DNA from 4 places in the Providencia sp. PROV208 genome. Region 1 is predicted to be linked to each of the others. Evidence: predicted binding sites of a transcription regulator. Region 1 holds the regulator's gene; each other region holds the start of a gene.
What was found. Region 1 encodes CRP, which controls carbon source genes, mostly activating them, when cyclic AMP is high. Its sites were predicted from a motif close to ATGTGANNNNNNTCACAT; they were not measured.
Positions count from the first base shown of each region.

Region 1 (8,272 bases):
ATTTATTTGATACAAAATCATCATAAAATTCTTGTTTCCAAGCAGGCAACTGTTCACAGGATTCAAATGACTCATCATCCCATGATGCATCATCCATTGTGGTCATAATAAAATCGTGAGTGGTGTTTTGGTCTTTTAATTCTGTTTCATGATTTTTTAAATTAAAAAAATCATGACGACTTTTTATTTTAGCAATTTGATTGGCAATTAATGAAATTTTAGTCTCAGAACTTAATGAACCTTGGTTGGTTTTTTGGATATAGAGTTTGAGTGCGGAACTGGTGTCACATCGAATTTTTGGGAATGAAATGGGCATATGATACCTCACCTTGATAATGTAAAAATGAGGCTAGTTTATTCAGTAATATGTACTTGCAATATAAAAAAACGACTTTAGATAATTAACTAATTGATAAAAAAGGCCTAACAAATAGCGGTTAGGCAAAAGTGTGGCATATTCATTAAGGTGCTACATATGGCAAAAATTTGGAATGCTATTTGCTCGTAAGATTCTTAAAGAATACGAAGCTCTTATTAAATTCAATTGAATGGGTATCAATGTTTTTGTTTGAATGAGTACCAAACATAACCGCTACCTTCGGCTTAGAAACATGCTGGGTAGGTTGGCTATTAGGAACTAAACGACCAATACTCAATGAAGATACAAAACGTGTTTGAGGCAAATTGTTGACTTTTTCCAGCGGCTTTTTCGCTAATGCGGGGCATTTTGTTGTTGAGCGATTTGCCGCATCTAAATGTTCGAAAAAAGCCTGCTTTTTCAAGAAAGTGTTAATACAGCGTTTTTGGTATTTCTCTAAATGCTGAAGAGACTCTGCATGGCTTAGATTATTAATGTGTGTCATGAATGAAATCCTAAATAATTATTGGCTAACTATTCAGTATTCTATATAGAAGAATGTTTTCTATAATATCAAAAAACGCGGTTATTTTTTGTTCAGGCGAAAAGGTTATATTACTGACATGTATAAAAAAGGGTTTATATCACTGATACAAACCCTTTTTATTCAGAGTCCAGCTAATAAGCTAGACGGAAAAATAAATTATCGTGTGCCGTAGACAACAATTGTTTTACCATGCGCGGAGATTAAATTTTGGTCTTCCAGCATTTTTAAAATACGACCCACTGTTTCACGGGAACAACCGACGATTTGACCAATTTCCTGACGGGTAATTTTAATTTGCATGCCATCAGGGTGAGTCATCGCATCAGGTTGTTTTGCTAAATTTAACAATGTTTGAGCAATACGACCAGTAACGTCTAAGAATGCAAGGTTACCTACTTTTTCGGAAGTGGTTTGCAAGCGATTCGCCATTTGCGCAGAAAGACGCATCAGGATATCTGGGTTGACTTGAATCAGCTGACGGAATTTCTTATAGGAAATTTCAGCGACTTCGCAAGCAACTTTTGCGCGAACCCATGCAGTACGTTCCTGTCCTTCTTCAAATAACCCAAGTTCGCCAATGAAGTCTCCCTGATTTAAATAAGAGAGAATCATTTCTTTGCCTTCTTCATCTTTGATTAAAGCAGCCACTGAACCTTTAACAATGTAGTAAAGGGTTTCTGCTTTTTCACCCTGATGGATCAGAGTGCTCTTGGATGGATACTTATGAATATGGCAGTGTGACAAAAACCATTCAAGAGTAGGGTCTGTTTGTGGCTTGCCGAGAACCATTAGCGTTATCCTCTGTATGTTATTGCAACCTTTCGAAAAGTAGGGAAAGGCTGACTTTAAAGTGTCTAGCTTAGCATATTAAGTCACATTGATGCCTATTATTAATGCTGCTATGGGCCAATGCAAATTAATATCAATTGTATAATATAATCAATTGAAACGTTGAGTTTTGATCTTAATCCTATCAACTAAGCATTGTTTGTATCATATCCAATGTCGAATGTCTTCCCTGTATCGCTTCAGCCTAATAATGCTGATATAACATTGTCTAGATATATGGAACAATGAGGCGATAAACATCACTATTTTTTGAGAGGAATAAAAATGGAAGCACGCGTAAAGTGGGTAGAAGGACTCTCTTTTTTAGGTGAGTCAGCATCAGGTCACCAAATTATGATGGATGGTAATGCAGGGGATAAAGCGCCCAGCCCAATGGAGATGGTTTTAATGGCGGCGGGTGGATGTAGTGCGATTGACGTTGTTTCCATCATTCAAAAAGGTCGTCAGGATATTCTTGATTGTGAGGTGAAATTAACGTCACAGCGCCGCGAAGAAGCGCCTCGCTACTTCACTGATATCAATTTACATTTTATTGTCACTGGTCGTGAATTAACAGACAAAGTCGTTGAACGCGCCGTCCAACTTTCGGCGGAAAAATATTGCTCCGTCGCAATCATGTTAGAAAAAACGGTGAATGTGACTCATAGCTTCGAAATTAAAAACGTATAATCGTGTTTATATTCAGATGCTTATCTTTATTATCGATAAGCATCTTATCATTAATCTATTTAATTATAATGCTGAGCTACCCATTACGCTGTTTCATGAGTTTTTCCACTAATGGCATCATAATCAGCTCCATTGCGAGACCTAATTTCCCTCCCGGCACCACAATGGTATTCATTGCTGAAATAAACGAACCATTTAGCATGGATAATAAATAGGGAAAATCAATCTGCTCTAATCCCCTGAAACGAATCACAATAAAACTTTCGTCCTGTGAGGGAATCGCTTTTGCCGAAAAAGGGTTCGAGGTATCAACCGTCGGAACGCGCTGGAAGTTAATATGGGTACGGGAGAATTGTGGCGTAATATAGTTAATATAATCTCCCATTGAACGGACTACGGAATCCATCACGGCTTCCCGAGAATGCCCCCGTTCGGTGGTGTCACGAATAAGCTTTTGAATCCATTCAAGGTTGACGATAGGTACAACGCCGACCAGCAAGTCAACATGTTGTGCCACATCGTGTTCTGGCGTGACAATACCACCATGTAACCCTTCATAGAATAACACGTCGGTATTGGATGGCAGTGACTCCCACGGCGTAAAAGTACCGGGTTGTAACCCATAAGGCACAGCTTCATCGTAGGTATGGAGGTATTTACGAGACTGCCCATAACCGGTTGTCGCGTAGTCAATTAAGGTTTGTTCAAGTAGAGAAAAATCATTGGCTTCAGGACCGAAATAACTAATATGGCGTCCTTGTTCGCGGGCTTTACGGATAGCCATATCCATTTCAGGGCGGGTATAGCGATGAAAACTATCCCCTTCAAGGGTCGCAGGGCGGATATTTAATTGATGGAATATCTTACGAAATGCTTGGCTCGTTGAGGTTGTTCCTGCGCCACTCGAACCCGTCACTGCAATAATCGGATGCTTCTTTGACATAGTGGACTCCCTGTTTTACGCCATGACCACTATTTTTGAGAAACAGCGCTACGGGCGAAACTGGTTATTAGGCATGAAATTTACCGATTCATGTAACTCAGACCAGACTAGCACAATTTCGCCAGAAACTAACTGCCGTTTCACGTCATTCACTTTATCCTGCAAGCTTTTCTCATGGGTGCCATAATCGGTGCCTTCGCGTAAAACATAACTTTCGATGAGATTTTCTAGAGTTTCAGGCGCGAGATCTTTCCACGGAATAATCATGATTTTTGCTCATTCAAATACGATGTTAACCACAACGGAATACGTGTTTCCAACCACATTTGCGGCTTTCTAAAACTGCCACCGACAAATCCAACATGCCCACCATGTTCCGTCATTTGGTATTCAATATTTGCAGGTAAATGGCTTAAATCTGGTACCACTTCCGGCGCCATAAATGGGTCATCTTTGGCGTGGATTATCAGTGTGGGTTTTGTAATCTGTGATAATTTAGGTAGCGCACTGCATTTTTGATAATAATCCGCCGCATCATCAAAGCCGTGGATGCGCGCAGTAATGACATCATCAAATTCGCGAATACGTTTAAGCTGCTTAAGTTGCAATAAATTAAGCGGAAGCGAGCCGGGGTAGCGTACCAACTTGCGCGTTGCATTGCGTTTTAACCCGTTAAGTAGGTAGCGCTGATATAGTTGAGAAATACCTTTTTCCATTTTGATGGAACAGGCTTCTAGCATGAGTGGTGCAGAGACAACAACACCCGCATCCAATTCGGCATTCTCACCATTCTCTGCTAAATAGCAGGCTAACATATTACCGCCAAGAGAGTAACCGACCGCTGCAGTTGGAGCATCCCCCCAGGTTTGTTTCAACCAATGTAAAAAATAGCGAGCATCGCTGGTTTCACCGGAATGATAAATACGTTTTTGGCGATTAGGTTCTCCGCTACACCCTCTAAAATGCATAATTACGCCTAGCCACCCTTGCTTTTGGGCGCTTTCTAACATCCCATGGGCATAAGGGCTTTTAAAATTTCCTTCCAATCCGTGAAAAATCACTAAACGAGGCTTTTTACTTGCTTGTTCTGGGTTTTCGCTCCATGCAAGATCGATAAAATCACCATCAGGCAATTCTAATCGCTGCCATGTGGGGACAATTTTCGGGGTACGCCGAAAGATCCTTGGTAATAAGGTTTGGAGGTGTGGATTTTTTGCCCAACTCATAGGGCGGAAATTTTCTGACATGGCCTTATTTTTTATTTAGTGGGAACGCTTGAGAGTCACATAACATACTGTTATTTTTCTGTGATGCAAGTAAACATATTTAGGTTGAGGAACATAGTATAAATGACTCTGGGGCTAATTTTTTCGCTTTTTACGTTTTTATTCATTGCCGCAGTCACGCCAGGCCCTAACAATATGTTGTTGACCTCTTGTGCCGCTAACTACGGATTCCGTCGTAGTATCGGATTATTATTAGGAATAATGCTTGGAATGCAGTCAATTCTTTATTTGTCTGCATTCGGCGTTGCTGCACTCTTACTATTATATCCAGCAATTCATATCGTGCTGAAAATTGTTGGTAGCATTTATTTATTATGGTTGGCATGGAAAACAGCGACTGCTAGCTATGAGCCGTTGAAAACAGATAGCAAAGCCTCTAAAAGTGTAACATGGTTCCAAGGCGGGTTATTGCAGTTCTTAAATCCGAAAGCGTGGATGATGGGATTAGGCGCAGTAGGCAGTTTTAGTCTGCCTGGTGAGCTATTTACTCAATCCATTATCTTGATGAGCATCGCTTTTGTGGCGGTGAACTTAACGGCAGGCTTGATCTGGATGGGATTTGGTTCTTTGATTGGTGTCTTCTTACGTAGCCGACGTGCATGGTTTATTTTCAATTTGGTCATGGGGATATTAACTGCCGCTTGTGTGCCATTAATTTGGCTGGAGTAATCCATTTCCAATAAATAAAAAAGACACGTTAAGTGCCTTTTTTTATCGTTCAATTCAAATCATCATCTAATCTAAATCGACATTTTTACTACCAAACAGGTAGGTGAAAATGAATCCACACAGATACGAAACTAAGACACCGCCAGCATACACAGCCATGGCTGGAAGCACGCCTTGGTCAGAGGTCATCAGTGGAATCGCAATTAATCCGGAAGGTCCGAACACCGTATTTAAACCAACAGGTAAGCCCATCCAGGCTACGGCACCAATAAAGAACCCACCGGCAGCACCACCTAAACAGGCCGTCACAAACGGTTTTACTCGCGGTAGCGTGACACCATAGATCAATGGTTCACCGATTCCTAAGAAGCCTGGGAATAACGCTCCACCAATTTGGCTACGCGTCACGGAGCCTTTTTTCGCTTTTACATACAAGGCTAATGCTGCGCCGACTTGACCCGCTCCAGCCATTGCTAAGATTGGAAATAGTGAGTTAAAGCCTTGGGCTTCGACTAATGCCACATACACAGGAATAAAACCTTGGTGGACACCGAACATGACCGCAATTAAGAACAAGCCTGCTAATACCGCGGTTCCTATCGGGTTACCATTTAAGTGCATGAACAGCCAAGACATTCCTTCGAAGAGCCATACGCCGATAGGCATGATGAAAACAAAGGTAGCAGCCCCAACGATGAGCAGTGTAATGGTCGAGGTTAAAATAATATCTAAGCTTGCAGGAATAATTTTACGAACTTGTTTTTCGACCCAAGCACCGAAAATACAGGCAATCAGGATACCGATAATGTTACCTCTAGGGTCGATATACCAACCAAAGAAGTCTGTCATACCAGAATAGAAGCCTTTAGTGGCAGCCGGATCGTAGCCTAAAATAAACAGTGCTGCGATAATCGCCCCGTTCACACCACTTCCGCCAAAGGCTTTTTGTGCGTTATAACCGATTAGCAGTCCCATAAAGGTGAATAGACCTTTACCAAACACGCTCATATAGGCAATTAAGCTTTTTAGATGGTCCAGCTGAGTTGAATCCGCAGGGAATAAATTTTGGTTTGCTGACAATAATGTTAGCAATGACGCTAGTCCCATTAACAGACCTGCGCCGATAAAGCCTGGAATTAATGGGGTAAAAATGGTCGCGAACTTAGATAAAAACCGATGGACTGCACTGGTTTGTTTCTTCTTAAGTTGCTGTTTATTCGCAGAGGCGATCTCTTTCAGATCTTGCGTCGCCGACGCATCGTGAAGCTCATCGGCTTCGCCGCTCTCTAGCATCTGCTTCATCAGATCTGCGGCTGCTTGAGCTTTACCAGGACCAAGAACAACTTGTAGTTGGTCATCACTTTCAATCACGCCAAGTACACCTGCAATTTGTTTGATTGCCGCTTTATCCACGAATTGGTCATCATGTAATGTGAGTCGCAAGCGGGTCATGCAGTTGCCGCATTGCTTGATATTACGACCGCCACCTACGTGTTGCAGGATCTGCTGTATCATTTCATTGGTTATTTTAGCCATACTGTTTCTCTCATAAATATCCGTTGATTAGACGGATTTTGCGATGTTGAGGGCAGTGCGAATAAAGCCATGGTTTTTAGCGAGTAATTGACGAGCTTCATCGGCATTTAAGCCCGATAAAATCATCAAAATCGCTGTCTTACAGTGTCTATCACATTGTTGTAATGCAGATTCTGCGGTCTGGCGGTCACATTCAGTTGCTTCCATCACAATCTTGGTTTGGCGTTCAATAAGTTTGGCATTCGTCGCTTCGACATCGACCATCAAGTTACCAAACACCTTACCGATGCGGATCATCGCTCCGGTGGTGATCATATTTAGAATGAGTTTTTGAGCCGTTCCTGCTTTCATTCGTGAAGAGCCTGTGACAACTTCAGCGCCAACAATAGGGGTAATGGCAATGTCGGCGGCTTGAGAGACAGGGCTGTCAGGGTTACAGCTAATCGCCGCGACGGTGGCACCTAAGGCGCGAGCGTATTTCATGGCACCCAGTACATAGGGAGTACGCCCACTCGCCGCGATCCCAACGAGAACATCGTTTTGATTAAAATTGATATTTTTTAAATCCTGTTCACCGAGTTCGGGTTTGTCTTCCGCATTTTCAACGGCACGAAAGATGGCTTGGTGACCACCGGCAATCAGCCCAATCACTTGTTCATGTGGGGTTCCATAGGTAGGAGGGCATTCACTGGCATCGAGGATCCCTAAGCGTCCTGACGTGCCCGCACCGGAATAGATTAAGCGACCACCACGTTGGAAGGCATCGGCAACTTTATCGACCAATTGTGCAATCTGCGGTAAGGTTTTTTCCACAGCTAAAGGGACTTTTTTATCTTCATTGTTAATCACTTGAAGCATTTCAAGGGTAGACAATTGGTCAATGTGGGTGCTGGCTTCATTGCGACTTTCCGTGACCATCTTGCTTAAATCAATCGACATAGTAATAACTCCTTAAACGTATCATGAGGGGTATGCTATGGAATTATTTATTCCTTTGATGTGATGGCTATCACGGTGCAATCTATTCTCTCTTGCCAAAATAAGCGAATAATCTTGGCTGCTTATTACGCGATAAAATAATAATTATTTGAATTTAAATGATTAATTTTAAAGCATTGAGTTTTTATTGCAGGAATAATTTATTTGTAAATTTATTCTGTAGATAAAGGTTTACCTTCTTGAGGGCTATTATGACGTTACTTGATACCATCACGTACCTATTACCACGACTCGCGGAAAATCAACGTAAAATTGCGCAATTTATCTTAGAAAGTCCTGAAAAAGTGCTGAAACTGTCCTCTTCGCAATTGGCAGAACAGCTTGGAATCAGTCAATCCGCTATTGTGAAGTTTAGTCAAAAGTTAGGCGTAAAGGGGTATCCCGCGCTGAAACTGGCATTGAGTGAAATTATTGGT
Region 1 is NZ_JAMPNS010000012.1:19,881-28,152, reverse strand. Features, by position in the region: gene PR766_RS10360 (hypothetical protein) at 1-316, opposite strand, end outside; gene PR766_RS10355 (hypothetical protein) at 495-863, opposite strand; gene crp (cAMP-activated global transcriptional regulator CRP) at 1,062-1,694, opposite strand; gene PR766_RS10345 (OsmC family protein) at 2,019-2,423, shown strand; gene PR766_RS10340 (phosphoribulokinase) at 2,500-3,366, opposite strand; gene PR766_RS10335 (YheU family protein) at 3,415-3,633, opposite strand; gene PR766_RS10330 (hydrolase) at 3,630-4,613, opposite strand; gene PR766_RS10325 (LysE family translocator) at 4,716-5,321, shown strand; gene murP (PTS N-acetylmuramic acid transporter subunit IIBC) at 5,388-6,857, opposite strand; gene murQ (N-acetylmuramic acid 6-phosphate etherase) at 6,885-7,796, opposite strand; gene PR766_RS10310 (MurR/RpiR family transcriptional regulator) at 8,048-8,272, shown strand, end outside.

Region 2 (8,272 bases), on a different contig from region 1:
CAACTTTATGAGGATCAAGAGAAGCAACTTCAGAACCATTGTTTATGGTAATCGTTTGTGGTGATTTATTTGAGGTAGGTAACGCTTGAGCAAAAACAGTAGATGAGATAATGAGACAAGAAAGTAAACAGTGTCTGGATGTTAATTTCATCGTTGCGCCTTCTCCATTTCATAATTAAATTTTCAACATTAAGTCGAATGGTGTTTTTTTAGCCTTTCGTTATTGACTCATAAAGGCTTTTAGCCATTGTTTGCTAATAACTTTTTTACTTTAACCTCCCAAAAACGCCCTTACTGACTTTAATTTATACAAAAGGCATATAAAAAAAAGCCGCAAAAAATCACATACACTTAACATTTCGAGCATTAAATCATCATCAGAATAACTGAAATGTACGTAACAATGAAAATAAAACAATAAAAACAATTAGATAAAAAAACACCTTAAATAATACTTAAGACCTGCAATGACAATAATCCAAACATATCATTAACAATCTCCAATGAGAATAGTGAATAAATTTACGCAGCTCACATTTCCTTACTTTTTATTCCTATATTTGCAAAAAGTGCGACACATAATCACATTTTATATTTATCGTGCAGAGGAACTATTTCGAACATCTTGAGTAACTCAAAAAAATTAAATGGATATTGTCGATTGAGATGAGATGAGATGAGATGATGATGTGTAATAAAAGAGAGGTAGGAATAGCCGTCCCGATAGACGGCTAAATACAATGAGTTATAAAAGACCTGGAAATATTGCTTTCACACCCGTTACAGCAATTTCGATACCTAATGACATTAATAATAACCCCATAATACGGGTGACGACGTTAATACCTGTCTGCCCTAAATAACGAACCAATAAAGATGCCGAACGGAACAGCAACCAACAACAGAAAGCAAATAAAATACTGGTTAACGCTAATCCAATAAAATTTTGCCACCCTGTCCATCGTGAAGACCACACGATACATGAGCTGATCGCACCGGGTCCCGCCATTAATGGAAGAGCTAATGGAACCACACCAATGCTATCGCGCACTGCTGTTTCGGTTTTTTCTTGTTTGTTTTGTTTATCTTCACCAATTTTACCGCTGATCATCGATAAAGCGATAGTAACAATTAGTATTCCCCCCGCGATACGGAACGAATCAATTGAGATGCCAAACAGCTGTAATATTGAGTCACCAACCAGTAAAGACGTACATAAAATAATTGCCACTGATGAGTTGGCTATTGTATTTGTTCGATTACGGCTCGCGATAGTTTGGTAGTTTGTCATACTAATAAACACAGGTAGGATACCAACCGGGTTTACTAACGCAAATAGACCAATAAAAAATTTAATATAGCCTGATAAATCAAGTAATGTTGCGCTCACCCATTAATACCCTCATAAAATTCTTAAACAAGAAACGCTTACCTGAATTAATTTTATCACTGAAATGACTAAAATCCTTAGTTAAAGAACAATTTTGTGCATCTTAATAGAATTATTTATTGCAGGTTGTCTCACCACTCAAAAATCGACGTTTTATTCACCCATTTTTAGCGATTCATTAATCCTTTTTTTGCAATTTCTACTAAAACGTAAAAATGCCATGCTGAAAGGAGTCAGCTTGCATATTTTGTGATTTAGATCACTTTATTAATTCCCCTTTTTGTTAATCTGTTCTTAACTAATAAACGTTATTATGAATCAGTTAATTTTTACTTTTTGAGCTATTTATCTGAGATTTATAAGCCAATTAGCATGAGTGAAACGCATTATTGTTAAGTTTATCTATACTGTTGTTTTAGGTGGTCTTGTTACAACAGCTTTTTTTAGATGCTTTGCTCATTGGCTTAAAAATTTTAACTTTATCAGGAGTAATCTATATGTCCGTAACTAATGTTACCGAACTCAATGAACTCGTTGCTCGTGTCAAAAAAGCTCAACGTGAATTTGCCAGCTTCTCTCAAGAAAAAATCGACCGTATTTTCCGCGCTGCGGCTCTCGCTGCGGCTGATGCTCGAATTCCATTAGCTAAACTAGCCGTTGAAGAATCAGGTATGGGTATTGTGGAAGATAAAGTGATTAAAAACCACTTCGCTTCTGAGTATATCTATAACGCGTATAAAGACGAAAAAACCTGTGGCATTCTGTCTGAAGACCCAACCTTTGGCACCATTACTATCGCTGAACCTATTGGCATTATCTGCGGTATTGTCCCAACAACAAACCCAACGTCTACTGCCATTTTTAAATCTTTAATTAGCTTAAAAACTCGTAATGCGATTATTTTTTCTCCACATCCGCGCGCTAAAATTGCGACTAACCGTGCGGCAGAAATCGTATTAAATGCAGCAATTGAAGCTGGTGCACCAAAAGATATCATCGGTTGGATTGATTCCCCATCAGTCGAGCTGTCTAACGCATTAATGCATCACCCTGATATTAACCTAATCTTAGCAACCGGTGGTCCGGGCATGGTGAAAGCGGCATACAGCTCAGGTAAACCCGCTATTGGTGTAGGCGCAGGTAACACCCCTGTTGTTATCGATGAAACCGCCGATATCAAACGTGCCGTTGCGTCTATCTTGATGTCAAAAACTTTTGATAATGGTGTAATTTGCGCATCTGAGCAGTCAGTTGTCGTGGTTGATGCAGTTTATGATCAAGTTCGTGAGCGCTTTGCTACCCATGGCGGTTACCTACTACAAGGTAAAGAACTCAAAGCTGTCCAAAATATTATTTTAAAAGATGGTAACCTAAATGCAGCAATCGTGGGTCAACCAGCATTTAAAATTGCAGAAATGGCAGGTATTGTCGTTCCTGAAACCACCAAAATTCTGATTGGTGAGGTAAAACTCATTGATGAATCAGAGCCTTTTGCCCATGAAAAACTTTCTCCACTTTTAGCAATGTATCGTGCTAAAAACTTTGAAGATGCAGTGGAAAAAGCAGAACAATTAGTTGAAATGGGCGGTATTGGTCATACCTCTTGCCTCTACACTGACCAAGATAACCAACATGCTCGAGTAAGCTATTTTGGCGAAAAAATGAAAACGGCGCGTATTTTGATTAATACCCCAGCATCTCAAGGCGGTATCGGTGACCTGTATAACTTTAAGTTAGCACCATCCTTAACCTTGGGTTGTGGTTCTTGGGGAGGTAACTCTATCTCCGAAAACGTAGGACCAAAACACTTAATCAACAAGAAAACCGTGGCAAAAAGAGCTGAAAATATGTTGTGGCATAAACTCCCTAATTCAATCTATTTCCGCCGTGGATGTCTTCCTATTGCTTTAGAAGAGATAGCCACTGATGGTGCAAAACGCGCCTTTATCGTCACCGATGGCTATTTATTCAATAATGGTTATGTCGATGAAATTGTTGATGTGCTGAAAAAACACCATATTGAAACGGATGTTTTCTTTGAAGTAGAAGCGGATCCTACCTTGTCTGTTGTACGTAAAGGCGCCGCTCAAATGCAAGCATTCCAACCGGATGTGATCATCGCGTTAGGTGGTGGTTCCCCAATGGATGCCGCTAAGATTATGTGGGTCATGTACGAGCACCCAGAAACTCACTTTGAAGAATTAGCGTTACGCTTTATGGATATCCGTAAACGTATTCATAAATTCCCGAAAATGGGCGTAAAAGCAAAATTAGTGGCGATTACAACCACGTCAGGTACAGGTTCTGAAGTTACACCATTTGCCGTTGTGACTGATGATAAAACAGGTCAAAAATACCCATTAGCGGACTACGCATTAACACCAAATATGGCGATTGTTGATGCAAACTTAGTCATGAACATGCCTAAATCGCTAACTGCATTTGGTGGGTTAGATGCCGTGACTCATGCTCTGGAATCTTATGTTTCTGTACTGGCGAATGAATTCTCTGACGGTCAAGCATTAAAAGCACTAAGCCTGTTAAAAGATTATCTGCCAGCAAGCTACCATGAAGGGGCAAAAAACCCTGTAGCAAGAGAGCGGGTTCATAATGCAGCAACATTAGCGGGTATTGCATTTGCCAACGCCTTCTTAGGAGTTTGTCACTCCATGGCACATAAATTGGGGTCTGAATTCCATATTCCACATGGTTTAGCTAATGCCCTATTGATTTGTAACGTTATTCGTTTCAACGCAAATGATAACCCAACTAAGCAAACAGCATTCAGCCAATACGATCGCCCTCAAGCTCGTCGTCAATATGCTGAGATTGCTGATCACTTAGGATTGACCAAAGCAGGCGACCGTACAGGTGAGAAAATTGAACGTCTACTTGCTTGGCTAGAAGAGATGAAAGCGGATTTAGGTATTCCTAAATCTATTCGTGAAGCTGGTGTTGCCGAAGCGGACTTCTTAGCTCATTTAGACAAATTGTCTGAAGATGCGTTTGATGACCAATGTACTGGAGCTAACCCACGTTACCCGCTGATCTCTGAAATCAAACAACTGTTACTGGATTCTTACTACGGACGTGAATTTACTGAAAAAGGCGCAGAACTTGCTGCACCTAAAGCAGAAAAGAAAAGCACGAAAAAATAGTTAGCATTCTAATGGTATAGCCATTAATCGATAAAAAGGCTTCAAAAGATTTAGGATCCCCCTAACGCTTTTGGAGCCTTTATCTTTATTCAAACATCCCAAAGATGGATATATGATAAAATAACCGCCCTAACCACCTTACTATTATTTGTCTAAGCAGTCGTCTTCTCTCATTGCAGCATTCGTTTACTCCACAATACCGTCGTTAGAATATCACCTATAAATTAGGTTGATCTCATCAGACTTATTGATAACCCAAATATAAACCTTGGTATATGTATTTCCGAAATATAACCACGCTGCGGTATCAGCTAACTTGAGTCACTTTATTGAAAACAGTTGAAATGCTTAGTAAAGCACCAATAAGGATCAATTTCATAAAACCTTTTATATTTATGTTAAGTCCCATCCAGAAAAACATGAGTCTATAAATGAACTCTTTTCAATCAACCATGACCTTTTCTTTTCTCGGGACGACATAAATTGATATGAAAAAACTGGCTGATTTTACCTATTTAATTTTACTGTGCTTGAGCTTTTCAGCCTACAGCGTGGGCTTACGTCTGGAACCAACAAGATTAATATTAAACAGTGATCACCCCTCCACCACATTCACGGTGATTAATGGGGATTCAATCCCCTATTTCATTCAGGCTACCGTGACTGAACAAATTGAAGGTACGAAGTCACCTTATTTTTTGGTTACCCCCTACTTATTTCGATTAGAAGCAAACAATCAGTCTAGCGCTCGCGTATTATTAAAAAATAACAGTGAATTACCAGCCGATAGAGAATCTCTTTTCTTTTTAAATACACGCGCTATTCCAGCAGAAAAACACCTTCGAGAGCGAGCAAATAAGACTAAACCCACGTTTGTCACCAACATCATCATTAAAGTATTTTATCGACCTAGTCATCTCAGTGCTCCCAATAGCCATATTTTCCAGCGAGTGACTCTTCACCAACAACAAAAAATGTGGTAATTTAATAATCCAACACCTTACTATCTAACTGTTGTAAATATTAAATATAACCAGAAAAACTATAATAAAAGCCTGATATTGGTACCATTTAGTGATATAGAAATACCCAATATTCAAGGAAATATTTTCCAAGCTCAATGGCAAATGATTAATGATTTTGGTGGGCTTTCCGACGAGTTCACTTACCTACCAGCTATTGTCACTGAATAAGGCATTAAACGCGTTCAGCCTGGATAAAAAGCGATGAATGATAGCTAACTCAACTACATCCACTAGCCCGTGACAACAGCGTATCGATGAGGAAAGATAGTACAGAGAGGACATTCACAGTTACCTTAGCTTCCCCTAGCGAAATGGAAACATGAAGAAATGGCTAGACGTTATAATCTCGTTGTCACCTTATGAACAAAAGCAGTCGATTTTATTCCCGTCAATGCTCTTTTCATTAGTCTTCGTTTCACTGCCACGAGCATATAATCAACCCTACCTTATATTCCTATTACCGTAGGCGTATTCCAAAGCAAAGAAACAATAATAAAAACTTGTCGTTTTTAAGATTTGAGATGTTAAATTTCATTACGCGCTACCATTTAAGCACATTTGCATTTTTTGATTATAGGATAATGTGTTCATGTATAAAATTAATCCACTAAAAAGCCCCATGTTAAAAACATGAGGCTTATCAAATTTTATTCAATCCGTTTTAAACTTTTTTTTTGTTACGAACCATTTTTAACTACAAGTAGATTGAGTATTTTATTAATTTATTTACCTTATTTGACAAAAATGTCTTAATAACCTGATATTCCTATTTGTAAACTATATGCCTAATTAATCTTAATCTTCATTTATTTGAAGTTAAACGGTGTTTTCTCTATCGCTCCACTATTCATTAATTGAGCTTGTTTGATAGCATCGGAGTAATGTTTGCGACAGACTGAGATATACTTTTCATTTCCACCAATATCCACCTGTGCTCCTTCATATACTGGTATACCATCACCACCAATGCGTAAAACTTTATTTGCCTTACGCCCACAATAACAGACGGTTTTTAACTCAACTAATTTATCTGCCCACGCTAATAAATACTGACTTCCTGCAAACAATTCCCCAGAAAAATCCGTACGCAAACCATAGCAAAGTACTGGAATGTCTAAATTATCGACTACATCACATAATTGTTCTACTTGCTGTTTTGTCAAAAATTGGCATTCGTCAATAAGCACACAATGTACTTTCTGAACACTATTTTCATTTTTGATAATTTCCGCCATATCCGTTATAGGCGAAAATAATAACGCATCTGCAGATAACCCTATCCGAGAAGACACCTTGCCATGACTAAAACGATTATCAATTTCAGCGGTAAAAATCAAAGTACGCATTCCACGTTCGTGGTAGTTATAGGAAGATTGTAATAATGAAGTCGATTTACCTGCATTCATTGCAGAATAATAGAAGTAGAGCTGTGCCATTGGGCGGTTTCCTAAAAATAATGTTTCAGAATATTTTAGCATAAAGGCATTTTAAGATTAACTGAAACTCTATGCTGATAAGTAAGTGTATGAATTTCCGCCCATCACTATGTTAAATTAGTGACTTTAAGTCACATTCTTTTTGTGTGCTAGACAATTAATCTCAAACTGATATTAACTTTCCTTGGTATAGCCATTGGCACATATTGCTAACTTTATTATGTCAAAAAAAGAAAATTTACGTTAAAGACATCCATTGATACATCCCCAAACAAAAGGTAATGCTTATCATGAGCCTATTAATATAAATTTTATTGGCATTTCCTAATTACCTTTTTTCATTAGTTCCGTTATTGATAATAGCGAAATTTATAGCAACGAAAATTTTTATAATTCTTTTGTAAAAAAATTGCATTCGTTAAAGATAACTTTTAAACTACGAAAGTAATTTAGCTATTGCAGAATTTAAAATAGCACTCTATTATTACTGTACACATGCCAACATATAAAATTGAGACCAGGAAAATGAGCGAATCATTAAAAGCCTTAAATAACATCCGTACTCTTCGTGCTCAAGCACGTGAAGTTACTTTAGAATCTTTAGAAGAAATGCTGGAAAAATTAACCGTCGTTGTTGATGAGCGTCGTGAAGAAGAAAGCCAAGCTCGCGCTGAAGTCGAAGAACGTAATCGTAAACTCGAAAAAGTTCGCGAAATGATTTTAGAACAAGGCGTAGATTTAAATGACCTTCTGCAAACTATGGATTCAGGTAAAAGCACTAGCACCCGCGCTAAACGTGCAGCTCGTCCAGCAAAATATAAATATGTTGATGAGAACGGCGAAACTAAAACTTGGACAGGCCAAGGTCGTACTCCAGCAGTAATTAAAGTTGCAATCGAAGAACAAGGTAAATCTTTAGACGATTTCTTAATCTAAGATTAACAACCTTTCAAATTCTAAACACCCTTTTTATAAGGGTGTTTTTATTTATAACAACTCCAATATTATCCATCCTTCATCTTTCCTAATCCGTTTTTCTTCATCCAGCGCTAATCAAAAATAATAGTACAAAATAAAATATAGCGTTAAAGTAAAGTTACGTAATCTCATCAGATAAAATTCTTGAACTCACCTTGATAGGTCTTACGCTAATTAATTCACACGCGACACAGGTGTTATAGATTTATATTATATCACTGACATTTAATGACACTTAAAATCCGAATACTCCCTTTATAGATTTGTATAAAAAAAGCTAACCAT
Region 2 is NZ_JAMPNS010000015.1:158,921-167,192, reverse strand. Features, by position in the region: gene PR766_RS12225 (ABC transporter substrate-binding protein) at 1-151, opposite strand, end outside; gene PR766_RS12220 (YchE family NAAT transporter) at 746-1,390, opposite strand; gene adhE (bifunctional acetaldehyde-CoA/alcohol dehydrogenase) at 1,888-4,548, shown strand; gene PR766_RS12210 (fimbrial biogenesis chaperone) at 5,037-5,531, shown strand; partial or broken gene PR766_RS12205 (fimbrial biogenesis chaperone) at 5,547-5,741, shown strand; gene PR766_RS12200 (thymidine kinase) at 6,380-7,009, opposite strand; gene hns (histone-like nucleoid-structuring protein H-NS) at 7,535-7,945, shown strand.
Region 2: adhE (bifunctional acetaldehyde-CoA/alcohol dehydrogenase) is a predicted target of CRP. The motif match lies at 1,638-1,655, and genes of this name have one in related genera.

Region 3 (8,272 bases), on a different contig from region 1:
TAAAGCAAAAGCTGATAAAGCAAAAGCTGATAAAGCAAAAGCCGATAAAGCTAAAGCCGATAAAGCTAAAGCCGATAAAGCAAAAGCTGCAGCAAAAACAACCGCGAAAGTCTCTAAAGGCAAACCAACTAAAGGTAAAGTGAGCTGATCATTTCCTTTTAGTCCTTGCCGTTTCCATGAAAATGCCGTTTACTAAAACGGCATTTTTTATTCCCGAGTGTAAAGATATGTTATTTTGTGACTTTTTCCTGTTAATGGGCTTGAAATGGTGTGAAAAAACCTTATTTATAAAGTAAATTTGTCGTAATGTTTGTTTTTACCAAGGAACCTATAAAAATGATGAGAATTGCTTTATTCTTGCTCACAAACTTAGCCGTTATGTTTGTGTTCGGGATAATTTTAAGTTTAACCGGGATACGTGGAAGTAGTGCACAGGGGCTGCTGATTATGGCGGCATTGTTCGGTTTTGGTGGTGCGTTTGTATCACTACTGATGTCCAAATGGATGGCGCTGAAGTCTGTTGGTGGTGAAGTTATTGAGCACCCACGTAACGAAATGGAACAGTGGTTAGTTAACACTGTTAGCCGTCAATCTCAACAAGTTGGTATTAAAATGCCACAAGTGGCAATTTACCACGCACCGGATATTAATGCATTTGCAACAGGCGCACGTCGTGATGCTTCTTTAGTTGCGGTAAGTACTGGTTTATTAGAAAACATGAGCCGCGATGAAGCCGAAGCGGTTATTGCTCATGAAATCAGCCATGTGGCAAATGGTGATATGGTTACCATGACGTTGCTACAAGGCGTCGTGAATACGTTTGTTATCTTTATTTCACGTATTTTGGCGCAAGTTGCGGCTGGCTTCATGTCAAACAACAATGACAGCGAAAGTGAAAGCAGCAATGGCAACCCAATGGTTTACTTTGCCGTGTCAATGGTATTAGAGATCGTGTTTGGTATCTTAGCGAGCATTATTACTATGTGGTTCTCTCGCTACCGTGAATTCCATGCGGATGCAGGCTCTGCCAAATTAGTGGGTAGAGAGAAAATGATTGCTGCGTTGCAGCGCCTGAAAACGAGCTATGAGCCGCAAGAAGAAGGGCGTTTAATGGCATTTTGTATTAATGGTCGCGGAAAGGCATTCAGCGAACTATTTTTATCTCACCCACCATTAGACAAACGTATTGAAGCATTACGTTCAGGGCAATACCTGAAATAGTCGTACAGCGAGTTTATGCTATCAATGTAAAAGGGAAACGTTATGTTTCCCTTTTTTATTACCTACCAAAGACTCACCGCCGAAGAATTTTATTTATCATTTTATCTAACTATTCCTGCAAATTGTGCCAGCAAGATTTAGAATCAAGGCAGGAAAAGCATGGCGCATTTTATGCTGTAAACACTCAAATCAGCATACCAAAAAAACCGATGTCAACTGATTGAAAAGCGTTAAACGAACAGTTTAAAGTTTGCGTATATTTTCGAGGTGTTGGTGCTTATTTACTGTCATTATGTCGAATAAATAGACTAAATACTTCTTTGTGATTATTTAAATAGAGATAAGTGAAACAAATCCCGTACACTTTATTTGTATTAAGTCCTATGCATGGGGAAGATTAATATTCTGCATAATGTTGATTATTTATGGTTAACTAAAATCAACATGATAGGATTAATGAATTCCAATTATTTTTTGTTATCAACAACTATATTTTATATAGTTTTATTATTCATTATTGTAACTATTACTTTTTTAAAAATTAAAAAATCATTGCATAAGTATGCAGTTATAATTGTTTGTAATTTATTTATCTATTGTGATATGGTGCAAAAGCATCCTTTTTATTCAAGGTGAATGCCGTATTATCATAAGGTTGTTTCCTTTGGTTTAAATTCTTTTTTCACACATGCAAGATGTATATTCAATATTTATGCATATCCAGCGTGGCGATTTTACGCGCAAAAAGAATGTTAATCAGCATTGTCATTTATAGTTGATAAATACTTCATTTTATTTTGAATAAAAAGCACATCGTTCTGCGTGTATTTCAGATTTGAAATAACTCGCCATAAAATAATAAATGATAGGAAACCAACATGCACAATGACTTTTTAACACACGAAACTGAGATGCTGAATTTATTGAAGCAAGTCGTTAATATCGAGTCAGGTTCATACGATAAAGAGGGTGTTGATAACCATGCCGCATTTTGGTGCGAACGCTATCAATCAATGGGCTTTGAGGTTGAAGTTATTCCAAATGAAAAATTAGGGAATAACTACCGTATTTATTATCCATCTACCACGCCTGAAATTTTAATTTTACTGCATCTTGATACAGTTTTTCCAAAAGGTACTGTTGCGGAAAGACCATTCAGTATTGAGGGCGATAGAGCTTATGGGCCGGGTGTTATCGACATGAAAGGCAGCCATGTTATGGTGCATCAGGTCATTAAGCAGCTCTATGCAACACAAGATGAGCGTTATAAAAAAATTGAAGTTCTGCTGAACTGTGACGAAGAAATTGGCTCAATTTCATCACGCACTGTAATTGAGCAATGCGCAAAGGGCAAACGCTATGCCTTAGTGATGGAACCCGCTCGCGCAAATGGCGCCATTGTAAGTGCACGTCGTGGTGTAGGAACTTATGTTCTGACGATTCAAGGAAAAGCATCCCACTCAGGAATTGCACCAGAAGCTGGAATTAGTGCAATTCAAGAGCTGGCCTACAAAATCCAGAGCTTACATGCTCTGTCTCAGCATGATAAAGGCTTATCGGTCAATGTGGGGCTGATCTCGGGTGGAACATCTGTGAATACGGTTGCGCCAAATGCCCGTGCAGAGATTGATGTGCGGATCTCTTCAGAGCAGCAAGGTGTTGAGATTGATAAAAAAGTCCGCGAAGTTTGTAGCCAACCTGTACTAGAGGGTATCCAGCTTTCTCTGACGGGGGGAATTAACCGTCCTCCGATGGCAAAAACGGTAGAAAGTGCTGAGCTCATCGACATCATCAAACAAGAAGCCAATAAATTAGCAATTACACTGGAAGATGTTTCTACTGGTGGTGGCTCTGATGCTTCATTTACAGCGGGAGTTGGAACACCAACAGTGGATGGTTTGGGACCGATCGGTGGCTATCAACATAGTGACAAAGAATATCTTGAGATCCCTTCTTTAACTGAGCGCGCACAGTTATTTTTTAATGTATTAACGCGTATTACGCAGTAATCATGACCCACAAAATAAATAATAATCCAACAGGATAAGTCTATGGCAACAACATCAACAACATCAACAACATCAACAACACCACAAAAAAAACGTTCTGATGGGATAAACCCATATGTATTGCTCTTTTTCATCTTAGTAGCGGCAGCCATTGCGACATGGATTGTGCCAGCTGGTCAATACGCATCAGAAACTAAAGTTATCACAACCATCAAAGATGGGGTCGAGACTCAAGTTAAGAGCTCTTATACCATTCCTGGGAGTTATGAACGTTTACCGGAACAGCACGGCGTATTGCCAGGGCAAGTCTTTACTTCTATCGCCGATGGATTAGTTAAAGCCGCGCCCATTATTTTCTTGATTATCTTTACTGGGGGCGCTTTACATCTGCTTGAAACGACTGGGGCCATTAATAAAGTCCTGAGTAATATTTCACGCAGTAAAAAACTCAATGACTTTTTATTAATCACGATTTTCTTTGTTGTTTTCTCGATTCTAGGCACCACAGGTATTGTTGTGAACTCAATTATTGCCTTCGTCCCTATAGGGTTATTGGTGGCAAAATCAGTCGGGATGGATGACAAGTTTGGTGCGGCGATTGTTTACGTTGCTGCATATTCCGGTTTTAACGCATCCGTTATGGCTCCGATGACAGTTGGTTTATCTCAAGGGTTAGCGGATGTTCCCCTGTTATCGGCATTTGGCTTCCGTACGGTTGTATATATTAGCTTTGTGATCGCAGGGATTATCTTCTTAACTCTGTATGCTAAAAAATGCCGTCGTCAGGGGATGGTTCGCCCTGACGTTGAAATCGATGACAGTCAATTTGAGACGTCAAAAATTTCTTTACGCCACGTTATCACCTTATCTTACGCCGCATTTTGTTTAATTGGCTTCATTTTTGGTGCCATTGAATGGAGCTGGGGTGAAAAAGAGATGATGGCAATGTTTATCATCTTAGGTGTCGGCGTGGGTGTATTGAATAGAATGTCGGCGAACGATATTGCGACAGGTTTCCTGAAAGGCTGCGCAGGTATGGTTGGCGGCGCATTTATTGTCGGTATGGCGAGAGCGATTGCGATTGTACTTGCTGACGGTATGATCTTAGACACGATTGTAAATTCGATTATCTCTTTGATGGACGGATTACCAAAAACGTTATCTGCACTTTCAATGTTTGGTACTGCGGCGATTATGCACTTCTTTATCTCTTCAGGATCGGGTGAAGCAGCAGTTTTAGTACCTATTTTCACCCCAATGGGGGATTTGTTAGAAATTACTCGCCAAACTACCGTACAGACCGTACTAATGGGTGAGGGGGTTGTAAACTGTATTAACCCAACATCTGGTATTTTGATGGCCGTATTGGCGACATCGAAGATTCCTTATACCAAGTGGTTGAAGTTTATTTGGCCTCTGGTTTTAACATGGGTCATTATTTCTATTATTTCGATCGTGTATGCAGTGGTGACAAATTTAGGTCCGATTTAAGAGGGACCAAGTTTAGTCATCAAGATAGACAGGATATAAACCAAAGCGCTACTCGAAAGAGTGGCGTTTTTTTTGAGTAATGGGTAAGTTTGAGCAAAAAAAGCCCCCTTCGTAGGGACTTGAAGGGGGAGCTAAATGAATAAAGAATGGTTTAATTCGGAATCAAAGATAAAGGATCCGAATAAGCAAAACTTAGTTTTTTGTGCACTTTAGGAGACCATTCTTATTTAATGGGCTGAATCGCATTTATCGCTAAATGCCTATTGACGATAACCTGTCTTAATTTGTTCTAAGATATTTTTGTAGGTCTCAGCTTGATTCTCATCTTCCATTGAAGCGACTTCGCGCTGCATTTTGATCAGAATCTTACCCGCATCAGCTTGACCGATAGCTTTAAGCATGTGAGTAACAAGATTTTTTAAACAGGTTACTTCGTCAGCTAAAGAGTTTACATCGGGCTCAGTTGGAAAATGGGTTTTCATTTAGGAATTCCTGTAAGAATAAAAAGTAATTTGCAGATTGTAGCATAGAAGAAATGATTCTGTCGCTTTTCAAACAGGTATGAAAATAAGAGAGAAATAATAGTTCTTCTATAAGAAAAGAGTCTGAAAACGATAGTTTTCAATCCTTTAAAGATGAATGACGAGTGTGATATTATTCACAAAAATGAACTGAAGGCTATTATTGGTCTTAATTATCTTCAACAGGATGTCGTAAACCATGTCTCAGGTTTCTCGAAGCACTGCATGGATCCGTGTATTGGCGCTCTCCGTTGCAGCTTTTGTCTTTAATACCACCGAATTTGTTCCTGTCGCATTACTGAGTGATATCGCAGAAAGTTTTCATATGACAGTGGCTCATACAGGGCTAATGATCACGATTTATGCGTGGGTTGTCGCAGTGATGTCCCTTCCTTTGATGCTAATGACGGGAAAATTTGAACGGCGAAAGTTATTGGGGTGCATATTTGTTATCTTTATTCTTAGTCATATTCTGTGTGGGATCGCATGGAATTTTGAAGTGTTGATTGTTGCACGTATTGGTATTGCATTATCCCATGCTGTGTTTTGGTCTATCACCGCATCATTGGCAATCCGAGTCGCTCCTGCGGGCAAAAAAGCGCAAGCATTGGGTTTACTTGCAACGGGAACAGCCTTAGCGACTGTTTTGGGGCTACCACTAGGCCGTGTTATCGGGCAATGGATGGGCTGGCGAGTAACATTCTTGTGTATCGGCGTGTTGGCATTATTAACGATGATTGCGTTATTGCGATTTTTACCGCGTTTACCGAGTGAACATTCAGGGTCTTTAAAAAGCTTACCGATTATTTTTAAACGCCCAGCTTTAATTGGGGTGTTTGTCCTGATCACGGTCGTGATTACGGCGCATTTTACTGCCTACAGTTATATTGAACCATTTGTGCGTGATGTCGCCTTACAGAGTCAAAATTTTGCCACTGTATTATTGTTAATCTTTGGCGGTGCGGGCATTTTCGGTAGTGTATTGTTTAGTCGATACAGTAGCCGTTTTACACTGACATTTTTACCTGCATCGATTATTTTGATTACACTCTGTTTAGCACTATTTATGCCATTAAGTGGTGATGTTTGGACACTTATAGGTATTTGTGTACTTTGGGGAATTGCGATTATGTGTATCAGCCTTGGCATCCAAGTTAAAGTCCTTGATTTAGCGCCGGATGCAACGGATGTGGCAATGTCAATTTTCTCGGGGTTATATAATATCGGTATTGGCGCAGGCGCGTTATTGGGCAATCAAGTTATTACCCACATGGGAATGACTAATATTGGTTACGTAGGCGCAATTATTAGTATCTTAGCTCTCGCTTGGTGCTTGTTTATCTACTTACGTTATACGTCAGCATTCAAAGAAAAACAGTTAGTGCCTGCCAATCATTAAGTCTTCTTTATTCATCAGCACTATACTAATTAAAGGTTAGTATGGTGCTTTTTAGTGTGCTAAATTTCTGCCAAATATTAGGTTAATCAATAAATAAAGGTGAATTATGAAAGGATTGGGCTTTTTACTAATGTCCATTATTGCAGAGGTTATTGCGACGACGACACTAAAAGCATCAGATGGTTTTAGCCGTTTTTGGCCATCCTTAGTGGTAGTCATTGGTTATGCCATCTCTTTTTGGGGGCTTTCTCAGGTTGTGAAGGTGATGCCGCTGGGGATTGCCTATGCCATTTGGTCCGGTCTTGGGATTGTGTTGGTTTCTGTGGCTGCCATCTATATTTATAACCAAAAACTCGATTTACCCGCAATTATTGGTATGCTATTAATTATAACTGGTGTTTTAGTCATCAACCTGTTTTCTAAGAGTGGCACCCATTAAGGGAACTGAGACAGCGCTGATACTGTTGGAGAAAGAAAATGAAAAGGAAAGGTCAATCGCTGTTAAAAACAGTGATGGCAATGGGATCCGTTACGGCGTTAGCCGTTTTGCTTTCAGCGTGCGGTAGCTCGGAAAACAGTAAGATGACAAGAGCAGAAACCGCCGGTTCTCAATATGCACAGCAAGTTGTGAATTTAGGACCAGGTGCGCAAGAAGCCTGCACTTCTGCGGGTGGATTACCTTCATTGAATTTAGAATTAAATGGTGAAAAAACCCCCGTTTGCCAGTTTGCTAATGGGCGGCGTTGCACGGTATCGGTCATCCGAAATGGAGCCTGCATTTAAAACTTGAGACGCCCATCAAATAAAATTGATGGGCGAAAAGAAAGGTTATTTTTTACTTGGGAAGAATAGGCTGATAGCGACAATCACGCCAACTAAGATATAGGCAACAAAAATACCCACTAACCATTGCGGCATATCTAAGCCTAAGAATGCCCATTGTCTTACTGCACAATCACCTGTTGCTTCAAACACAGAAGGAACCCATTCTTGCAGTGGCAACCAATCTGGGAAATTCACGAAGAAGTCACAAGATGCAAAAGGCGACGGATAAAGTTGCAGCATGGTGTGTTCCCATGACAGGTCTAGCCCACGCCAACCGGCATACAGCCAAATCACAATTGCAATCACTTTAACAACGGTGCTTTTAGGTGCTATCGCCCCAATTAAACCCGCTGCAATAATTCCCATCAATGCAACGCGCTCATAGATGCACATTACGCATGGTTGTAGCTTCATAATATGCTGGAAGTACAGTGCTGCACATTCAAGCATAAAAGCTGTGAATGCCATGAGTAGCCAAGCTGACCGTCCTTGAGAACAGTAATTAAAAAATCTGAACATAATTAATTCCCTTCATTAATAATTGGCTTATTCTGCCTCTATCTGGGTGATAAAAAAAGCAGCAAAATCAGATTAGAATAAGATTAGCTTAGTTTTTACGTTTTATTACAAAAAAAGCCGCATAAGTATGCGGCTTTGAGTCAACAAAAAGGGTTATCAAAATTCATTAGCGAGGGATGGTAACTAAACCAATACTTTCCATCCAATCGGTTAGTGGGATTAACCACAGCTCAACCCCAAGCAAACCAACGACCGTCATCACGATAGTAAATGGCAGCGCCATCCAT
Region 3 is NZ_JAMPNS010000015.1:126,884-135,155, forward strand. Features, by position in the region: gene PR766_RS12035 (cell envelope biogenesis protein TolA) at 1-148, shown strand, start outside; gene htpX (protease HtpX) at 337-1,221, shown strand; gene PR766_RS12045 (M20 family metallopeptidase) at 2,100-3,230, shown strand; gene PR766_RS12050 (YfcC family protein) at 3,273-4,721, shown strand; gene PR766_RS12055 (DUF2594 family protein) at 4,982-5,203, opposite strand; gene PR766_RS12060 (sugar transporter) at 5,442-6,641, shown strand; gene PR766_RS12065 (DMT family transporter) at 6,748-7,080, shown strand; gene PR766_RS12070 (DUF333 domain-containing protein) at 7,119-7,424, shown strand; gene dsbB (disulfide bond formation protein DsbB) at 7,470-7,985, opposite strand; gene nhaB (sodium/proton antiporter NhaB) at 8,152-8,272, opposite strand, start outside.
Region 3: PR766_RS12060 (sugar transporter) is a predicted target of CRP. The motif match lies at 5,368-5,385, and genes of this name have one in related genera.

Region 4 (8,272 bases), on a different contig from region 1:
CATCAACCATTAATCGACTCTTCGGACATCACCCCCGAAGACTGGCAGAATATCGCCGATGACATCAGCGAAAATTATGATAAATATGATGGGTTTGTGATTCTACATGGTACGGATACCATGGCATTTACTGCCTCTGCGCTTTCATTCATGTTCGAAAATCTTAAGAAACCGATCATCGTGACAGGGTCACAAATTCCACTCGAAGCACTACGTTCCGACGGGCAAACCAATCTACTCAATGCACTTTATTTAGCGGCAAACTATCCTATTAATGAAGTCGGTTTATTCTTCAATAATAAATTGTATCGCGGTAACCGCACCGTAAAAGCACATGCTGATGGTTTTGAAGCGTTTACATCACCAAACTGTTCACCTTTGATGGAAGCAGGGATCCACATCCGTACTTTCAATACTTGCCCTGCTCCAATTGGTATTGGTGAACTCAAAACTCATCGTATTACTCCACAGCCGATAGGTGTTGTCACATTATATCCAGGGTTATCGATTGAAATCGTACGTAACATTCTTCAACAACCTGTAAAAGCGCTTATTTTACGTTCTTATGGTGTTGGCAATGCACCGCAACAACCTGAACTCTTGCGGATCCTCCGTGAAGCGACGTCACGCGGCATTATTGTGGTTAATCTCACTCAATGTATTTCAGGTCGCGTGAATATGGAAGGTTATGCTACCGGACATGCGTTAGCAGAATCTGGAGTGATTAGTGGTTTTGATATGACTTTTGAAGCCGCATTGAGTAAATTACATTATTTACTAAGCCAAGATTATACCACTGAGCTTATTCGCGAATTAATGCAAAATAACTTGCGTGGAGAGTTAAGCTACGCCGATGAGTAAGCCATAACCTACTGAGAGAAATGATGAAATCAGCGTTACTGTTAGTCGATTTACAAAATGATTTTTGCACTGGTGGTGCACTTGCGGTTCAACAAAGTGAACAGGTCATTGAAACAGCAAATCGTATGATTGATACTTGCCAAGCGCAAGGAACGACGGTGATCGCCAGCCAAGATTGGCATCCTGAAGATCATCTGAGTTTTGCCGTTAACTCTGGGCACCCTGTCGGTACACTGGGTGAATTAAATGGATTACCGCAAGTTTGGTGGCCTGAACACTGCATACAAGGTTCTCATGGCGCTGATTTTCATGCTCAACTTAATATCCACGCTATCCAAAAAGTCTTCACTAAAGGCGAAAACCCGCAAGTGGATAGTTACAGTGCTTTTTTCGATAACGACCGTATCAGTCAAACGGAGCTGCATCCATGGCTCCAACAACAGGGAATTCGCCATTTAACCGTTATGGGAATTGCGACCGACTATTGCGTTAAATTTACGGTGTTAGATGCACTGAAATTAGGCTACTGCGTGGATGTTTTAGTTGACGGTTGTCGTGGTGTGAATTTAGCCCCAGAAGATAGTGAACTCGCCTTAGCAGAAATGCAAAATGCGGGCGCCAAGTTGATGAGCTTATCATTTTAAGCTTAAGCCGTTTTATCGTTGTCATTCTCAATTACCGCCCCATCATTCATGGGGCGATATTATACGCTTAGTCGTTTTCTTGCGGTTTCAACGTTGCCAATCTATCCCCTTGAAACAGGGATTTTAATTCTTGCTTACTCTTCATTGTAATTTGACCATCTGTGCCAACAGTCATATGTTCCGCATCATGATTATGGCGAGATTGCCATAACATGACCATCTGCAATGTGTTTTCTTTCTGCTCAGGTGTCAACGGTACGCCATCAGGCCATTTACCTAATTCGACAGCCGTCACTAAGCGCTGATAAATTTCAGGGGTCATCACAGACAGTAGTTGTTCTATTTGTTGTGTATCCATTTCTACGCTCACGTTACGCCTCATAAAACGAATAAAGTGATAATGAAGATTATTTTAATTATATCTCTTTAGCTGAATCGTTACTTCCGAGTGATAACTCGTGCTTCAGCAAGCTTCAGCAACCTACCCAACGGTCTTTTCGCCCGTTTTGTCATCTGTAAAGCTCAGTGATGCTGAATTAATGCAGTAACGCTGCCCAGTGGGTTGAGGTCCATCAGGAAATACATGGCCAAGGTGGGCGTTACAATGACCACAACGCACTTCAATACGATGCATTCCGTGGGAGAAATCTTCGATAAATTTTATCAAACTTTCATCTATCGGTTGAAAGAAGCTCGGCCAACCACAGCCAGCATCAAATTTTGTCTCAGAAAGGAATAAAGGTGTGCCACAACAGAGACATTCATACACGCCATCTTTACGGTTATGCAATAATTGACCACTAAATGGCGGCTCTGTACCAGCTTCCTGCGTCACATACAGTTGGACTTGGTTAAGCTTTGACAAATCAATAGTTTGCTTATCTTTATTCGACATCGATTACCTACTCTTTTTCAAAAAGGCGCTTGCTGAAGTCAGCATGCCCCTATTTCAAGCAACAAAAACTTAACAACGTTCAGTGAAAAACTATTCTAGACTATTAAGGTTAGAACTTTACGGTTTGATTTGTGATGAGTCTCACATATATCACTGAAGGATGGTTTCATTATGCTGAACAATCCCGATAATACGTGCGGCTGTATTTGCTGCTGAAGTGACTGACAAATATGCAGATAGTGGTTTCAGAATTGATTTTTTTCAATAATTGACACGATTCCGCTTGACGGCTGGCAAGGTTTTGGTAACTTTAAGTACATCTTAATTCACGAAATAAAATAGCTGGTGGAAATACTATGACTATCAAAGTAGGTATTAATGGTTTTGGTCGTATCGGCCGTATCGTTTTCCGTGCTGCACAAGAGCGTTCTGACATCGAAATCGTTGCTATCAACGACCTGCTCGATGCAGAGTACATGGCATACATGTTGAAATACGACTCAACTCACGGTCGTTTCAACGGTACTGTTGAAGTTAAAGATGGTCACTTAGTTGTTAACGGTAAAAAAATCCGTGTTACAGCAGAGAAAGATCCTGCGAACCTGAAATGGAACGAAGTCGGTGTTGATGTTGTTGCTGAAGCAACAGGTATCTTCCTGACTGACGAAACTGCTCGTAAACACATCCAAGCAGGCGCGAAGAAAGTTGTGTTAACTGGTCCTTCTAAAGATGACACTCCAATGTTCGTTATGGGCGTTAACCACAAAGCTTACGCAGGTCAAGAAATCGTTTCTAACGCATCTTGCACAACTAACTGCTTAGCTCCACTGGCTAAAGTTATCAACGACAAATTTGGTATCGTTGAAGGTCTGATGACCACTGTTCACGCAACAACAGCGACTCAAAAAACTGTTGATGGTCCTTCACACAAAGACTGGCGTGGTGGTCGTGGTGCTTCTCAGAACATCATCCCATCTTCAACAGGTGCTGCTAAAGCTGTAGGTAAAGTTATCCCTGAGCTGAACGGTAAACTGACTGGTATGTCTTTCCGTGTTCCAACTCCTAACGTTTCTGTTGTTGACCTGACTGCACGTCTGGCAAAACCAGCAACTTACGCTCAAATCTGTGATGCTATCAAAGAAGCAGCTGAAGGCGAACTGAAAGGCGTTCTGGGTTACACCGAAGATGACGTTGTATCTACCGATTTCAACGGCGAAAAACTGACTTCAGTATTCGATGCTAAAGCAGGTATCGCACTGAACGACAACTTTGTGAAACTGGTTTCTTGGTATGACAACGAAACTGGCTACTCTAACAAAGTTTTAGACCTGATCGCTCACATCTCTAAATAAGAGTTGTTACGCAATTAGTGTGACTGAGCCGCCTTTTGGCGGCTCTTTTGTATCCTTCGTACACGCAAAATTAAAGCCCAGCTCAATATACTCCAAGCTGCGTCTCCCGCTTCACTCAATGCAACTTGCAGTATCGTGAGTTTGTTATATTGTTATTTCTAGTTACTGCCCTATTTATAGGCGCTGTTCTATTTATAGTCGCTGATTTAGGTCGTGATGATGGACCAACAACCACAGGCGCAAGACAATGCATGATAAAATTTTTGCTTTACCTGTTATCAAACAGCTTTCTCCTTATATTACCCAACGCCAACTTGGTGAGTTGCCACTCATCGTAGTTTCACACCCCAAAGTACGTGGTGCGGTCAGCCTACAAGGTGCCCACTTAATTGACTGGCAACCCGCAGGTCAAAAACCCTGCCTTTGGTTAAGTCCGGAAAGTGCGTTTAAAGAAGGGATTGCCATTCGTGGCGGTATTCCTATTTGCTGGCCATGGTTTGGTCCAGTGAATAGCCCTAGCCATGGTTTTGCCCGTATTTTACCTTGGCAATTTACCGCCCATAACGAACATGATTGTGGCGTGATCCTCACATTCACTCTGACCGACAATGAATACACTCGTAAACTATGGCCGCATGAGTTTACACTGATACTGCGCATGAAGCTTGGTGAAACCTGTGAACTTGAACTAGAAAGCTATGGGGATTTTGAAGCGACAGCGGCATTGCACAGTTACTTCAATATTAGTGATATTCAAAAAGCCACTGTGTATGGTCTCGGTGGACATTACATTGATAAAGTAGCAGATAGAGAAGCTTACATTTCTGAACCACTGAAATTCAATAAGCACACCGACCGCATTTATACTGAACCCGAAGAGTACAGTTTATTGCGTGATGATGGCTGGAATCGCACTATTGAGTTGCACCATTATCATCACAGCGATGTTGTGTGCTGGAACCCTTGGGCGGAGCTATCTTGCAGCATGCAGGATATGCCTAATAATGGTTACAAACAGATGGTTTGTGTGGAAACGGCTCGCATTCATATGCCAATGAAATCTGAAGCGCAAAGCCCTTCTCGCCTTTCTCTCGTGATGGTATGCCGCGAAAATAAACCGCAGCCACAGCAAGAATAACCACGCGTAAAATAATTGTAAGAATACATGCAAAAATAAAACCCCAAAACAGCCTAGCCATTTTGGGGTTTTTCATTCTATTCCAGCGTATAAATTAGAAGGTGTAAGTCACACCACTCCACACAATACCAGAATAGGATTTGTTCACCATCGGGCTATCTTTCACTTCGTTAGACAGCTTATCAACACGTCCTAGCGCAAATAATGACCAGCTGTCAGTCATGCGATAGTTAGCTGATAATTCAACATAAGGTGTCCAACTTGAGTTTGGCTGGTAACGCTCTAAACCGCTTTTTGCGGACTCTTTCGAGGTCACTCCAAACTCATAACGGTTTAACTTCGCACTATCCCATTTAATACCAATCCCTGGGGTTAGTGACCAGTTATCGCCTTTAAATGCGTATAGATAAGCTGCTTCAGCACGCATGCCTTCGCTTTCCCATAACATATCGAGAGAACCATTGAAACGTAATGTTCCCCAATCCGCGTTATGTCTGTAGGTGAAACCACCCATCACAGTGTCACGACGACGATCTAGCTTACGCATATCTGCATTATCATTATCTTTTGGCTTAAAGAAATGCGGATAGTAATATGCATCTAAAGAAAGTTGGTCTTCTTTATCATTCCACAAGTAGTAACCTACAGCTAATGTGCGGAAGTAGAAATTTTCACTCTCATAATTCACAACGGGAACTGGCGTAATGTAATCGCTAGTTTTGATGCCTTTATAAGGCGTTGCTTGCGCTAATACGGAACCACCAACAGACCAAGTTCCAGCAAAAGCAGCGCTTGAAATCGCACTTAACGCAATGGCAAGTGTGGTCATTTTAACTGTTTTAGACATATTAAATTAAACCCAAATTATTCAAATGAAGTTAATAATAAACGATGAATAACGCAGGAGTATCCCCTACGTTAGTGAGATGGTTCACATTTAAAGCTAAATTGCATTCATTGTCTATCTTTCTCAGCAATGAATATAAGCTAAGCAAATGAAAAGTGATACTTATTCATTAAAAATCAATGGGTACACGACGTGCTAGTGCGCATAATAATTCGTAACCAATTGTACCCGCAGATTGTGCCACATCATCAACGGGTAAATTCTCACCCCATAGTTCTACGGGAGTGCCAATTGTTACTTCAGGGCAATCACTAATATCGATAGTCAGCATGTCCATGGAAACAGCACCTAAGAGTTCACAACGTCGCCCCTGACACCAAACAGGCGTGCCTGTCGGTGCATGGCGTGGATATCCATCCGCATAACCGCAGGCAACCGTTGCAATACGCATTGGTTTTTCTGAGGTGAACTTACTACCATAACCAATAGATTGACCCGCCTCGATATGGTGTATCGCGATAATTTCAGATTGTAAGGTCATTGCCGCTTTTAAATGATATGCGGCAATATCTGCCCACTTACCGCTTGGTGATGCCCCATACAGCACAATACCGGCTCGCACCCAATCATAATGTGTATTTTGATGCCATAACACCGCACCAGAATTTGCAATGCAAGTGGGTAACGATAACGATGAGAAATGTTGAATTTTTTCCAATGGGGCTTGAGTTCCACCGGGTAAATCTGAATTGGCAAAATGGCTCATTAAAGTTACGTTCGCCACATTTGCCATGTGCGTCAGCTGATCCACAATATCGGAATATTCACTCACAGAGAATCCTAGGCGATTCATTCCACTATTCAGTTTAATGTACACAGAGATTGGCTGGCTCAATGTCGCTTGCTCAATTGCAGCTAGCTGCCAACGGCTGTGCACACTGGTAGTCAGCTGATACTGGTCAATAACCACTAAGTCTGCGGCTTGGAAAAAACCTTCTAGCAGCAGAATAGGACCTTGCCACCCTTCTTTTCGCAATAAAACCGCTTCATGCAGATCCAGAACAGCAAAACCGTCTGATGCTTTAAGCCCACGCCATATTCGTTTTATACCATGACCATAACCATCGGCCTTCATTACCGACCAGATCTTAGCCTGACCAATTTTCTGACGTATAACGGCTAAATTATGTTCTAAATTATGAGGATGAATAATTGCACGAATTGGGCGTGGCATTGCTATTCCTTATTATTGACATTTTAAATTGCTCAATTAACGCGCAGGCGATAAATGACCCGTATGGACTAATTTTGTATTAAAACCATCGGTATACCTGAACACAGACAAATCATCCGCAGCGATGTCAGGCGTATTCCCTGAAATTAAATCAGCCAACAATTTGCCAGAGCCGCAAGCCATTGTCCAACCTAAGGTTCCATGCCCCGTATTCAGATATAAATTACTGAATTCTGTTGGTCCAACAATTGGAGTACCATCTGGTGTCATTGGTCGTAATCCTGTCCAAAATTGTGCTTGGCTAATATCTCCACCGCCTTGATATAAATCTTGCACAACCATTTTCAATGTTTCACAGCGTTTTTGTAGGACATCAAGATTAAACCCAACAACCTCAGCCATTCCTCCAACACGAATACGCTGGTCAAATCGTGTAACCGCAATTTTATAGGTTTCATCCAACACAGTAGAAACTGGCGCGCGTAATTCATCAATGATAGGCATCGTCAGTGAATAACCTTTCAGTGGATATACAGGGATTTTTACCAACTGCTGTAACATCTGAGTCGAATATGACCCCATAGCAACCACGTATTGATCTGCCAGCAAAATCTCACCGTTAACCTTAATACCGCTGATTCGTTTGCCATCTGTTAAAATCTGTTCAACATGGCATCCAAAGCGGAAAGTAACTCCGGCTTGTTCTGCCATTTTTGCCAATTTTTTAGTGAATTGCTGGCAATCCCCTGTTTCATCATTAGGTAGGCGCAAGCCCCCAGTGAGTTTATGTTTCACAAATTCTAACGCGGGTTCTGCGGTGACTAACTGTTCTGCGGTAAGCAATTCGTAGGGCACACCCTCTTGCTGTAAAACCGCAATATCATTTGCTGCGTTCTCAAACTGTTTTGCCGTTCTAAATAGCTGCAAAGTGCCGCCTTGACGCCCCTCATAACCAATTCCGGTGTCTGCCCTTAGTTGGCGAATACAATCACGGCTGTATTCAGCAATCCGGACCATACGGCTTTTATTCATAGTGTAGTGCTGCATGTCGCAATTTTTCAGCATTTGCCACATCCAGCGTAATTGGAACAGGCTGCCGTCAGGTCTAATGGCCAAAGGCGCATGTTTTTCAAACATCCATTTTACAGCTTTAAGAGGGATCCCTGGCGCACCCCACGGTGTTGCATAACCCGGTGAGATTTGCCCTGCATTACCTGCGCTAGTTTCTTCTGCAACATCGTTCTGCCTATCAATAACACAGACTTCATGCCCTTCTTGTGCGAGATACCACGCAGTGGTAA
Region 4 is NZ_JAMPNS010000015.1:138,112-146,383, reverse strand. Features, by position in the region: gene ansA (asparaginase) at 1-861, shown strand, start outside; gene pncA (bifunctional nicotinamidase/pyrazinamidase) at 885-1,505, shown strand; gene PR766_RS12120 (YeaC family protein) at 1,573-1,863, opposite strand; gene msrB (peptide-methionine (R)-S-oxide reductase MsrB) at 1,987-2,400, opposite strand; gene gapA (glyceraldehyde-3-phosphate dehydrogenase) at 2,757-3,752, shown strand; gene PR766_RS12105 (D-hexose-6-phosphate mutarotase) at 4,000-4,890, shown strand; gene PR766_RS12100 (MipA/OmpV family protein) at 4,985-5,737, opposite strand; gene alr (alanine racemase) at 5,907-6,971, opposite strand; gene PR766_RS12090 (D-amino acid dehydrogenase) at 7,008-8,272, opposite strand, start outside.
Region 4: msrB (peptide-methionine (R)-S-oxide reductase MsrB) is a predicted target of CRP. The motif match lies at 2,530-2,547, and genes of this name have one in related genera.